DNA from 3 places in the Candidatus Pantoea symbiotica genome. Region 3 is predicted to be linked to each of the others. Evidence: predicted binding sites of a transcription regulator. Region 3 holds the regulator's gene; each other region holds the start of a gene.

The links. The regulator CRP, encoded in region 3, controls carbon source genes, mostly activating them, when cyclic AMP is high. The targets are predictions, from matches to a motif close to ATGTGANNNNNNTCACAT.
Region 1: a site for CRP is predicted at 2,326-2,343, ahead of mlc (sugar metabolism global transcriptional regulator Mlc). Genes of this name have one in related genera too.
Region 2: a site for CRP is predicted at 2,749-2,766, ahead of rhaB (rhamnulokinase). Genes of this name have one in related genera too.

What each region holds. Positions count from the first base shown of each region.
Region 1 is NZ_JBSZHR010000002.1:1,858,014-1,862,280, reverse strand. It holds gene ACXIZX_RS09240 (MFS transporter) at 49-1,305, opposite strand; gene ACXIZX_RS09235 (LysR family transcriptional regulator) at 1,400-2,296, shown strand; gene mlc (sugar metabolism global transcriptional regulator Mlc) at 2,431-3,648, shown strand; gene bioD (dethiobiotin synthase) at 3,751-4,267, shown strand, end outside.
Region 2 is NZ_JBSZHR010000002.1:1,866,841-1,871,107, forward strand. It holds gene ACXIZX_RS09275 (L-rhamnose isomerase) at 1-1,139, opposite strand, end outside; gene rhaB (rhamnulokinase) at 1,132-2,604, opposite strand; gene rhaS (HTH-type transcriptional activator RhaS) at 2,895-3,716, shown strand; gene rhaR (HTH-type transcriptional activator RhaR) at 3,732-4,267, shown strand, end outside.
Region 3 is NZ_JBSZHR010000002.1:3,641,059-3,645,325, forward strand. It holds gene ACXIZX_RS17625 (phosphoribulokinase) at 1-815, shown strand, start outside; gene ACXIZX_RS17630 (OsmC family protein) at 867-1,271, opposite strand; gene crp (cAMP-activated global transcriptional regulator CRP) at 1,576-2,208, shown strand; gene ACXIZX_RS17640 (YccS/YhfK family putative transporter) at 2,267-4,267, shown strand, end outside.

The DNA.
Region 1 (4,267 bases), 1.8 Mb from region 3:
TTGAGATGAGAACGGGGCGCATTAGCCCCGTTTGACAGATGAAAGGTATTACAGTTTCCGGCACTGCAAACGCCAGCCGACCAGCAAAGCCATTAATAATAGCAGGCTAATGAATAGTGTTACGCCCATCCAGCCGTAGCTGTGCCAGAACACGCCGCCCAAGGTACCGGCCACGCTGGAACCGACGTAATAACTGAACAGATAAAGTGACGATGCCTGGCCTTTAGCACGGCGCGCGCGCGGGCCAATCCAGCCGCTGGCAACCGAGTGTGCCGCAAAGAATCCGGCGGTGAACAGCATCATGCCAGGCAAAATCAGCCACAGCGAGTTAAACGCCGTCAGCAGCAATCCCGCCAGCATTATTGCTGTTGCACCGATCATCACCGGACCGCGCCCAAAGCGGCTGGTCATCGCGCCCGCTTTTGGTGAACTCCATGAACCAGTCAGATACACCACCGACAGCAATCCGACCACCGCCTGGCTCAGTGACCACGGCGAACTTAACAGGCGATACCCGATGTAGTTGAACAGCGTGACGAACGCGCCCATCAGCAGGAAGCCTTCTGCGAACAGCAGCGGCAGACCTTTATCGCGCCAGTGCAGACGGAAGTTGATTAATAAACTGCGCGGGCGCAGCGACGCCGGGCGGAAATGACGAGATGCAGGCAGAATTTTCCAGAACATCAGCGCGCCCGCCAACGCGAAGCAACCAATAACACCCACCGCAACACGCCACGAGAAGAAATCGGTCAATACGCCAGTTAACAGGCGTCCGCTCATGCCACCAATCGAGTTACCGCTGATATACAGCCCCATGGAAAAGGCGATAACGCGTGGGTGAATCTCTTCACTCAGATAGGTCATACCAACCGCCGCAACCCCGCTCAGAGATAAACCTATCAGCGCGCGCATCAGCAAAATGCCTTGCCAGCTGCTCATGGTAGCGGAAATCAAGGTGCAGATGGCGGCGAGCAACAGCGCGGTAACCATCACCGATTTACGGCCAATTGCATCCGACAGCGGCCCAGTAAACAGCAATCCTAACGCCATTAAGCCGGTGGAGAGCGAGAGAGAAATACTGCTTTGCGCCGGAGAAACGCCAAACTGCTGCGAAAGCACCGGCAGAATCGGCTGTACGCAATACAGCAAGGCGAAAGTGGCAAGACCAGCGGAGAACAGCGCTAGCGTCACGCGCATAAACTGCGGCGATCCGCGTTCAATCCATTCTGAAGGGGTTGCAGCTGAAGCAGGCTTTACGGACAACTCGTCTTCATCGAGTATCACCGCCTGGGAAGAGCGACTCACGGAACATCCTCGTTTGAACCATTATGGCGTTACTGTAGGAAAGGGTTAATAGGTTGTACAATATATTAATAATCTCAAATGAGACGTTTAAAATATGAATGTCGAATTACGACATCTACGCTATTTCATTGCTGTCGCGGAGGAGCTGCATTTTGGCCGCGCTGCGCAGCGCCTGAATATTTCGCAACCGCCGTTGAGCCAGCAGATTCAGCAGCTGGAACAGGAAATTGGCGCGCAGCTGTTTACCCGCACCAATCGCAGCGTACAGATCACGCCTGCTGGCGCGCTGTTTTTGCAGGATGCGCGTGGCATTTTGTTGCAGGTTGAACAGGCAGCGCGCCGCGCCGCACGCGTGCACACCGGTCAGGAAGGCGAGTTGCGCATTGGCTTTACCTCGTCAGCGCCGTTTACTGGTTTGGTTTCAGATGCGTTGTATCAATTCCGCCAGCGTTGGCCGCAAGTGCACATTCATATGCAGGAAAACAACACGCGCCAGCAGCTTGCGCCCCTTCATGACGACCGGCTGGATCTCGGTGTGATGCGCAATACGCCGCTGCCTAGCGATCTGCAGCATCGCGTGTTACTGCGTGAGCCGCTGTGCGCGGTAGTGCATTGGGCGCATCCGCTGGCCGATGCGGAGTCGATTTCCATTCAGGCGTTAGCCAACGAGCCGTTTGTATTTTTCGATCCGCAAGGCGGCACCGCGTTGTACGGTGAGATCCTGGCGCTGCTGCATCGGTATCAAATCAAACCTTTTATTACTCAGGAAGTGGGCGAGGCGATGACCATTCTGGGGTTGGTGGCGACCGGACTCGGCGTGTCGATTCTGCCGGCATCGTTCCGCCGTGCGCGTTTGGCCGATGTGGTGTGGATCCCTTTGCAGGAAAGCGACGCGATTTCTGAAGTTTGGCTGGTCTGGTCGGCGACGCGAGAACCGACGGCACAAATGACCAATATGATGTCGCTGATGCTCCAAAACGCGGAGAATTGAACCAGCGGGTGAAGCAGGGCATAAACTTTATGTGCGATAAATCACATTTCTAATCAAATATTTGACGCTGCTGGTCAATCTGCATCACCATAGCTGCTGTTTATTTAGAAGCGCGAAAATAATGGGAGCAGGGCGTGAATCTGTACAGTCAACCTGGTCATATTGATCAGATAAAACAGACCAACGCAGGTGTGGTTTACCGACTGATTGACCTTTACGGCCCGATTTCGCGTATTGAGCTTTCTAAACGTGCCCAGTTAGCACCCGCCAGCATTACCAAAATCGTGCGTGAAATGCTCGATGCCCATCTGGTACAGGAAACCGAATTTCAGGAACCGGGCAGTCGCGGTCGTCCAGCGATTGGTTTGATCCTTGATACGCTTGCCTGGCACTATCTCGCCGTACGCATTCAGCCCGGATACATTACGCTGACGCTGCGCGATCTCAGCAGCCGCGCGCTGCAGGAAGATCGCTTGCCGCTGCACGCCAGCGCCGAAAAACCGCTGCTGCAAACCTTGCTGGATCTGGTGAATGACTTCTTTATTCGTCATCAAAGCAAGCTGGAGCGTTTGACCGCCATCGCCATTACTTTGCCGGGATTGATCAACGCGGCTTCTGGCGTGGTACATCGTATGCCGGGTTACGACGTGCAGGATATGCCGCTGGGAGAAACGCTGGCGCAACGCACCGGTTTGCCGGTATTCGTGCAGCATGATATTTCTGCCTGGACGTTAGCCGAAGCACTGTTTGGTGCTTCCAGCGGCGCACAGCATGTGATTCAGATTGTGATCGATGAAACCGTCGGCGCGGGCGTGATCAGCGGCGGACAACTGCTGCATAAAAATGGTCGTACGCTAGTGGAGATTGGTCATACGCAAATCGATCCTTACGGCCAGCAATGTTATTGCGGCAATAATGGTTGTCTGGAAACCGTCGCCAGCATCGGAAGCTTGCTTACTCTCACTGCCCAGCGCTTGCCATCGCAGCCGGACAGTTTATTGCATCAGGCACCGCTGACGATTGAGAGCTTATGCGCCGCCGCACAGCAGGGCGATCGTCTGGCGCGTGATGTTATTGCTGGCGTCGGACATCATATTGGCAGGATGCTGGCGATGATGGTTAACATCTTTAATCCTCAACAAATTCTTATCGGTTCGCCGCTAAATCAAGCCGCCGATGTGCTGTTCCCTGCGGTGAGCAGTACCATTCGTCAGCAGGCGTTGCCCGCTTACAGCAGTGAAATCCAGCTCACACCAACGGCTTTCAGCGATCCCGGTACTTTTGGCGGTGCAGCCCTGATAAAAGACGCGCTTTATAGCGGCCATTTATTGGTAAAACTGTTGCAGGGATAATTACAGCTCGCCTTAAGTTTGTCCTAACGCAATCTGCCCGCGAAAACATTTCCTTAAACTGCCTCCTTCGCACGTTACACATCGCTTCAATGAAGGAGGAGAATGGTGAAAACGCTTTTTGTCACCGGTACCGACACCGCGGTGGGTAAAACCGTGGTATCTCGCGCGTTATTACAGTGCTTTGCCAAGGCGAATATCTGCGCCGCAGGTTTCAAACCTGTCGCCAAAAGCGCGCAGCGCACACCCGAAGGCTTACGTAATAAAGATGCACTGCTGTTGCAGCAGGTTTCGGGCGTCACTCTCACTTATTCCGCCGTTAATCCTATCGCTTTGGAAGAGGATGAAATCAGCACCAGCCCGACACAGCGCATTGATTATCCGTTACTCACTCGCAGTCTGAAAGATTTGCAGGCGCGCGCGGCACGCGTGGTGGTGGAAGGCACCGGCGGCTGGCGCAGTTTAATGAACGACTTGCAGCCTTTATCCGATTGGGTGCGGCAGGAGCATTTGCCGGTTGTGCTGGTTGTGGGCATTAAGGAAGGTTGCATCAGCCATGCTTTACTGACCGCCGAAGCCATTGCGCAGGATGGATTGCAACTGGCGGGTTGGGTAGCAAACC
Region 2 (4,267 bases), 1.8 Mb from region 3:
TTTTGTTCTTCCAGCATCGCCAGGCGACCGGTGTAATCCCCTTCGTTCTCTAGCTTGCGTAACTGATCGGTAGGTTCCAGCAGCGCACGCAGCAACGCTTTTTTGGCATTGCGTGTACCAATCACCCACGCTGCGATGCGGTTGATAGACGCATCAAAGAAGTCGAGACCGATATGCACCTTGTCGAACAGCTTGTGGCGCGCGATCTCGGTGGCGATAGCCTGGGTTTCATCGTCGAGAATCACCACGTGATCACTGTCCCAGCGCACCGGACGGCTTACGTGCAGCAGCAGACGCGGCACATAAAGCATCGCCGTGGAGATCTTGTCGGAAATTACTTCGGTTGGATGGAAGTGGCCGGCATCGAGAGTTAGTGCGGTCTGGCGGCTGCTGGCATAACCCAGGCAGAATTCATTGGAGCCCACGGTGTAGCTTTCTGCACCGATACCAAAAAGTTTGCTCTCTACCGCATCGATGTGATGCGCAGGGTTGAGCTTTTCACTGATTACTTCATCAAGCGCACTTGCCAGGCGTTGACGCGGTGCAAGGCGATCGACGGTGAGATCTTTCATTCCATCCGGCACCCAGATGTTCATAACAGATGCAGTACCCAGTTGCTCACCAAAGTGTGCCGAGATGCGACGGCTGGCCTTGCAATGATCGATCCAGAACTGGCGAATCCCTTTATCGGCGTGTGACAAGGTAAAGCCATCGGCGCTCAGTGGATGGGAGAAGCAGCTTGGATTAAAGTCGAGGCCCAACTTGTGCGTCTTAGCCCATTCCACCCAGTTGCTGAAGTGCTTCGGTTCAATCGCATCGCGATCAACCGGCTTATCGCTCTCCAGGTAAATTGCATGCAGGTTAAGGCGTTTTGCCCCCGGAATGAGTGACATCGCTTTTTCAACATCAGAACGCAGCTCATCAGCATTACGGGCGCGGCCCGGATAGTTACCGGTGGCCTGAATACCGCCGGTCAGTTCACCGTTTGGATTTTCGAAGCCTCGCACGTCATCGCCTTGCCAACAGTGCATCGAGACCGGAATGCCATCCAGCTGTGCCATTACCTGTTCCACATCCACACCGATGGCGGCGTAGCGTTGTTTGGCCAGTTCGAAGGCCTGTTCAATCAGCTTAGTCATATGCAAGTTCCTTAGCAGGTTGGCTGAGCGCGGCAAAGCGTGCCTGATGGGCAGCGAAGGCGCTGTTGTTCAACGGTTCAAATTTTTCTAACGGGAAGTTTTGGCTAATGCAGCGGCGTAAATCGCTGACGTCTCGCAGTTCGCCTAAGGCAATGAGCTGGCAGCCGACGTTACCGAGCGTTGAGGCTTCAATTGGCCCGGCTAATACCGGCAACTCGCAGGCATCGGCACACAATTGGTTTAACAGTGGGTTCTGACTGCCACCGCCCACCACATGCAGCTGACGCAGCGGTGCAGCGCGCAATGTGCCGAGTTCGCCAATCACCTGGCGATAGAGCAAGGCCAGACTGTCAAAGATGGTGCGGGCCAGCGCGGCAGGCGTCTGAGGAACGGGCATGTTCTGTTCGGCGCAGGCGTTCTGAATCTCCTGAACCATGCTGTCTGGATTGATAAAACGGCTGTGATTTGGGTTAACCAGCGCACGACAGGCAGGTTCATTTTCAGCGTCTTTGATCAGCGAGCAGAGATCGGTAATGTGCAACTCGGTGCAGACACGTTGCAGCAGCCACAAACCCATAATGTTTTTCAGAACACGGTAGCCTTCAGCACCACCTTCATTGGTTATGTTGGCATTGAGCGCCGCCGTGCTGACACAAGGCTGCAAGCTCTCAATCCCCATCAGCGACCAGGTTCCCGAGCTGAGATAAGCGGCATCATCCTGCATTAACGGCGTGGCCAAAACCGCACTCGCTGTATCGTGTGTCGCCACCGCGATCACCGGAATGTTGTTGCCGCTGGCGCTGGTCCAATAACCAACGGTATTGCCTGGCGAGGTTGGTTTACCGAACCATTTAGCCGGTACGCCAGCCCAGCCGAGTAAATCGCTGTCCCATTCACCGCTGTGAATATTGAGCAGTTGTGTGGTGGTGGCGTTGGTGTATTCCCAGTTCATCTGGCCCGTAAGGCGATAGTGCAGATAGTCTGGAATCATCAGCGCATGCTGCACTGTTTCCTGCCAATCTGGCTGCTGTTGATGCAGCGCGTGCAATTGATAGAGCGTGTTGAAAGGCAAGAACTGAATACCGGTGCGCTGATAGATCGCACCTTTGCCGAGATCATTAATGGCCTGAGCCATATGCCCTTCCGTGCGCTTGTCGCGATAGCTTACCGCCTCGCCGACGCGCTCACCGTTGGCATCCAGTAACACCAAATCAACGCCCCAGGTATCGATGCCGATGCTGTCCGGCACAATACCTTCATCATCTAGCTGGGTCAGCCCTAAACGAATCTCCTGCTCCAGTCGATCCAAATCCCAACAATCATAATCTGCACGGCGCACACGCTGATTGGTGAAGCGACGGACTTCGCGCAGGCTGATCTGCTGATTCGCTGAACTCCATTGTGCGAGCATCACGCGCCCGCTGGATGCGCCTAAATCAATGGCAACAATGTTACGCATACTCATGGCGTGTTCTTCCTGTGATGAGATGACTACAGATTAGAAATCTCTGCTTTTTGCCACCTTCCCCTTACTGCCAGTGCGTAATAGTCGCTGGCACGCTAACAAAGAAGTTCGTGAGAAAGCTCACAGAACCACACAAGAAGAGAGATGTGAGCCTTGCCGCATTTCCGTCAATCACTGGTGAGATCTTGAAAAATTAGCCATTTTCCTGCGCCACTAAGTTGAAAATTCAAGGTAAGGTGCGGGGCGCCTGCGTAGACTCGGCAACAGTTGAGCAAATAAAGAGGCGAATCATGACCGTTCTACATAGCGCAGATTTCTTCCCGGAAGGGAATTACGCCATCGCCATTGAGCCGCGCGTGCCGCAGCAGGCATTTCCGGAGCACCATCATGATTTCCATGAAATTGTGTTAGTGGAACAAGGTTCTGGCATTCATGTGTTTAATGGTCAACCACAGGCTTTATCCGCAGGATGCGTGTGCTTCGTGCGCGATCACGATCGCCATCTTTATGAGCAAACGGAGAATTTATGTCTGACCAACGTGCTGTATCGCAGTCCGGCGGCATTCCGTTTTCTCTCGGGTTTGCAGGAACTCCTGCCGCGCGAAGAAGAGGACCACTACGCGTCGCACTGGCGCATTAATCACAAGGTAATGGCGCAGGCCCTGCAAATCGTTACGCAGATGAAGCAGCAAGATGCATGGTCGTTGGAACGGCACGCACGTCAGGAACAACTTTTTCTGCAACTGTTGGTGTTGTTGCGCGAAGCGGCTCACAACGATCAATCACAGGATCAGGAAGCCCGCTTACATCGGTTGCTCGACTGGCTCAATGAGCACTACAGTGAAGAGATTGTGTGGGATGCCTTAGCCGATCGTTTTTCATTGTCGCTGCGCACCCTGCACCGCCAGATGAAGCAGCAAACCGGCAATACACCGCAGCGTTACCTGAATCGGCTTCGCCTGTTACAGGCGCGGCATTTACTGCGTCATAGCGATATGCGCATAACAGACATTGCCTACCAGTGCGGATTTGGTGACAGCAACCACTTCTCCACGCTGTTCCGGCGAGAATTTGGCTGCGCGCCCAGAGCGGAGCGCCAGCAGATGCTATAACTGGAGCGTTTCCTCATGTCGCTGATCTTAACGCGCGAAGACTATTTTCCGGCCACCAATCTGCCGATTGCCGTGGCCGAGCGCATGCCGCAGCCCTCCTTCCCTCCGCACCGTCATGAATTCAGTGAAATTGTAATCGTCTGGCGCGGCAATGGCCTGCATGTGTTGAACGATCGTCCATGGTTGATAACCTGCGGCGACGTTTTTTACATTCACGATAACGACTGTCACAGCTACGACAGCGTCAACGATCTGGCGCTGGATAACATTCTTTACTGCCGCGATCGCTTTCGTCTTGGCCTTGACTGGAGCCAGTTGCTGCCGCCGCAAGAAGAAGATTCGCCGGGCTGCTGGCGTTTGACCACGCGCGGGATGGCGTTAGCGCGCGGCGTGATTAGCCAGCTAGAGCGCGAGAGCCGCAAAAGTGATTCGCTATCGATTCAACTCTCCGAAGCGCTGTTTTTGCAACTCGCGCTGATTTTGCGTCGTCACGGTTATGCTGCCGATCGGCCCTGGGCATTGCCTGAAGGTGAACAACTTGATCTGCTGAT
Region 3 (4,267 bases):
CCACCACCAGCCTCGCCTTCCGCAAGATTTTCCAGCAGCTGAACCTGCATGCGGCGGAACTCGAGGGCGACAGTTTCCATCGCTTCACGCGTCCGGAAATGGACATGGCGATCCGCAAAGCGCGCGATCTCGGTCGCCACATCAGCTACTTCGGCCCGGAAGCCAACGACTTCGGCCTGCTGGAGCAGACGTTTAAACATTACGGCCAAACCGGCCTCGGCGAATCACGTAAATATCTGCACACCTACGATGAAGCGGTGCCGTGGAATCAGGTGCCGGGCACTTTCACGCCGTGGCAGCCGCTGCCGGAAAACACCGATGTGCTGTTTTATGAAGGCTTGCACGGCGGCGTGGTCACGCAGCAGCAAAATGTGGCGGAGCATGTCGATCTGCTGGTTGGCGTGGTGCCGATTGTTAACCTTGAGTGGATTCAGAAGTTGGTGCGTGACACCGGCGAGCGCGGCCATTCACGCGAAGCGGTGATGGATTCGGTGGTACGTTCGATGGAGGATTACATTAACTTCATCACGCCGCAGTTCTCGCGCACCCACATTAACTTCCAGCGCGTGCCGACCGTTGATACCTCAAACCCGTTTGCCGCCCGCGAAATTCCCTCGCTCGACGAAAGCTTCGTGGTGATTCATTTTCGCGGTCTGGAAGGCATCGCGTTCCCCTATCTACTGGCGATGATTCAGGGATCGTTTATTTCCCACATCAATACGCTGGTGGTGCCGGGCGGCAAAATGGGATTGGCGATGGAGCTGATTATGCTGCCGCTGGTTCAGCGACTGATTGAAGGGAAGCGAATTGAGTAGGTTTGGTGCGGGCTGTGAAAAGGGAGGCATGAATGCCTCCCCTACGACCGATTACAACTCGACAACCTCATAGCTGTGGGTAATTTCCACGCCTTTACCCAACATGATCGCCACCGAGCAATATTTTTCCGCCGACAGGTCAACCGCGCGCGCAACCGCTTTATCGCTCAACGCTTTGCCGCTGACAATAAAATGCAGGTTGATGGTGGTAAAAATGCGTGGCGCCTCTTCACGGCGTTCTGAGGTGAGTTTCACTTCGCAATCGGCCACATCGCTGCGCCCTTTTTGCAGGATCGACACCACATCAATGGCGCTACAGCCGCCTGCGGCCATCAGCACCATCTCCATTGGACTTGGCGCTTTATCACCGGAATTACCGTCCATTAATACCTGATGGCCAGATGAGGATTCTCCGAGAAAGGTAAGACCTTCCACCCATTTCACTCGTGCCTGCATTATTCTCTCTCCTGAAGCGGCGGTTTTGCCGCCAGAGTACGCTTTCACCTGACAAACAGCAATCCAGAGTAATCCCCCTTCTGCTGAAGCGAGACAACACAAGACAGCTCGCAAAAGCTGTGCTACAAACAGTGCTGAAAATATTTTCGTCATCACAGACGAAGGCCGGAAGAATCAAAAGCGTAGCTTAAGAGTCCACCCGGAATAATTTTTCCTTTACTGGAAACGCTCGACGATTAAACCGCCTGACAGGGAAAAATGCCCCCTGTATTTTGGGCACGATTACAACAGAGGATAATAGCGAATGGTTCTCGGCAAACCGCAAACAGACCCTACACTCGAATGGTTCCTGTCCCATTGCCATATTCACAAATATCCATCCAAAAGCACGCTCATCCATCAGGGTGAGAAAGCGGAAACGCTGTACTACATCGTAAAAGGTTCCGTAGCGGTACTGATTAAAGATGAAGAAGGCAAAGAGATGATTCTCTCCTACCTCAATCAGGGAGATTTCATCGGCGAACTCGGTCTTTTCGAAGAAGGCCAGGAACGTAGTGCCTGGGTACGTGCGAAGTCTGCCTGCGAAGTGGCTGAAATTTCATACAAAAAATTCCGTCAGCTGATTCAGGTAAACCCGGATATTTTAATGCGACTTTCGTCGCAAATGGCGCGTCGTCTGCAAGTCACATCTGAGAAAGTGGGCAACCTTGCCTTCCTCGATGTAACCGGACGCATCGCGCAAACGCTGCTAAATCTGGCCAAACAGCCAGATGCGATGACTCACCCAGACGGGATGCAAATCAAAATCACCCGCCAGGAGATTGGTCAGATCGTGGGCTGCTCACGCGAAACCGTGGGTCGTATCCTGAAAATGCTGGAAGATCAGAACCTGATCTCCGCACACGGTAAAACCATCGTCGTTTACGGCACCCGCTAATTTCTTCTCACCCACGGCGTGATGGCAACATCGCGCCGTTTCTATTTGCGATGAGCTGATGTGGCGTCGAATCATCTATCATCCCGAAGTTAACTATGCGCTGCGGCAAACGCTGGTGCTGTGCCTGCCTGTGGCTCTCGGCTGGCTGTTTGGCGATCTGCAAAAAGGTCTGCTGTTCTCATTAGTGCCGGCCTGCTGCAACATGGCGGGGCTGGATACGCCGCACAAACGCTTTTTCAAACGCCTGATTGTGGGTGGTTCGCTGTTTGCCACCGGCAGTTTCCTGATGCAAATCCTTACTGCTTACCAGATTCCGTTGCCGCTGATTTTGCTGGCGCTGCCGCTGCTGATTGGCGTGACCGGCGAAATCGGTCCGCTGCATGCGCGCTTGCTGCCCGCAACGCTCATCGCCGCTATCTTTACGCTCAGCTTAGTGGGACGCATGCCGATGTGGGTGCCGCCGTTGCTCTACATTGGCGGCACGCTGTGGTACGGCTTATTCAACTGGTTCTGGTTCTGGCTGTGGAAAGAGCAGCCGATGCGCGAATCGCTTAGCCTGCTGTTCCGCGAACTGGCGGATTATTGCGATGCCAAATACACCTTACTGACGCAGCTGACCGATCCGGAAAAAGCGCTGCCGCCGCTGCTGGCACGTCAGCAAAAGGCGGTCGATCTCATCACCACCTGTTACCAGCAAATGCATATGCTGTCGGCCAGCCGCGATAACAGCCACAAACGCCTGACGCGCGCTTTCCAGGTGGCGCTGGATTTACAGGAACACATCTCGGTGAGTTTGCATCAGCCGGAAGAGGTGCAGAAGCTGGTTGAAGAGAGCCACGCCGAAGCGGTGATTCGCTGGAACGCCAAAATCATCTCGGCGCGGCTGCGCGTGCTGGCGGATGCGATTCTCTACCATCAGCTGCCAGACCGTTTCCACATGGAGAAACAGCTCGGCGCGCTGGAGAAAATTGCGCGCCAGCATCCGGATAATCCGGTCGGTAACTTCTGCCTGTATCACTTCAGCCGCATCGCCCGCGTATTGCGCACGCAGAAGCCGCTCTACACGCGTGACCTGATGGCCGATCGCCAGCGCCGTTTGCCGCTGTTGCCGGCGCTGCGCAGTTATCTGTCATTCAAATCCACCGCGTTACGCACCGCGGCACGCTTCGCCGTAATGCTGATGTTTGGCAGCTCGCTGGCGCTGTTCTTTAACATCCCCAAACCTTACTGGATTCTGATGACCATCATGTTCGTCAGCCAGAACGGTTACAGCGCGACGCGCGTGCGCATCCAGCACCGTGCGCTGGGCACCTTTGCCGGTTTGCTGATCGCCGCCGCCTCATTACGGCTGGCGGTACCGGAATCGATCACGCTGCTGTTTATGCTGGGGATCACGCTGGCGAGTTATCTGATCACGCGGAAATATTACGGCTGGTCGATGATTGGCTTCACCGTCACGGCGGTGTATTCGCTGCAACTGCTGTCGCTCAACGGCGCACAGTTTCTGCTGCCGCGCATGATGGATACCTTGATGGGCTGTTTGATTGCCTTCGCCGGGATGATTTGGCTGTGGCCGCAGTGGCAAAGCGGACTGCTGCGCAAGAACGCGCACGATGCGCTGGAAGCCTATCAGGAAGCGCTGCGAATGCTGTTAGGCCCGGAACAATCGCCGGAGAAACTGGCTTATCAGCGCATGAAGGTTAATCAGGCGCACAACGCGCTGTTCAATTCATTGAACCAGGCATCGAGCGAGCCGGGCTTTAACCTGCAATATCTGAAAGATATGCGCATGTGGGTTACGCACAGTCAGTTCATCGTCGAGCATATTAACGCCATGACGATTCTGGCGCGTGAGCACACCATGTTGACGGCCAAGCTGGCGGAACGTTATCTGCAATCCTGTGAAATCGCGCTGCAGCGTTGTCAGCAGCGGCTGGCGTATGACGGACCGGGCAACGACAGCAATATTCTGGAAGCGCCGGAGAATCTGAATGAAGGGCCGGTGACGATTGTCGAACAGCATGTGAAGCGGATTTTGCAGCATCTCAGCGTGATGCAC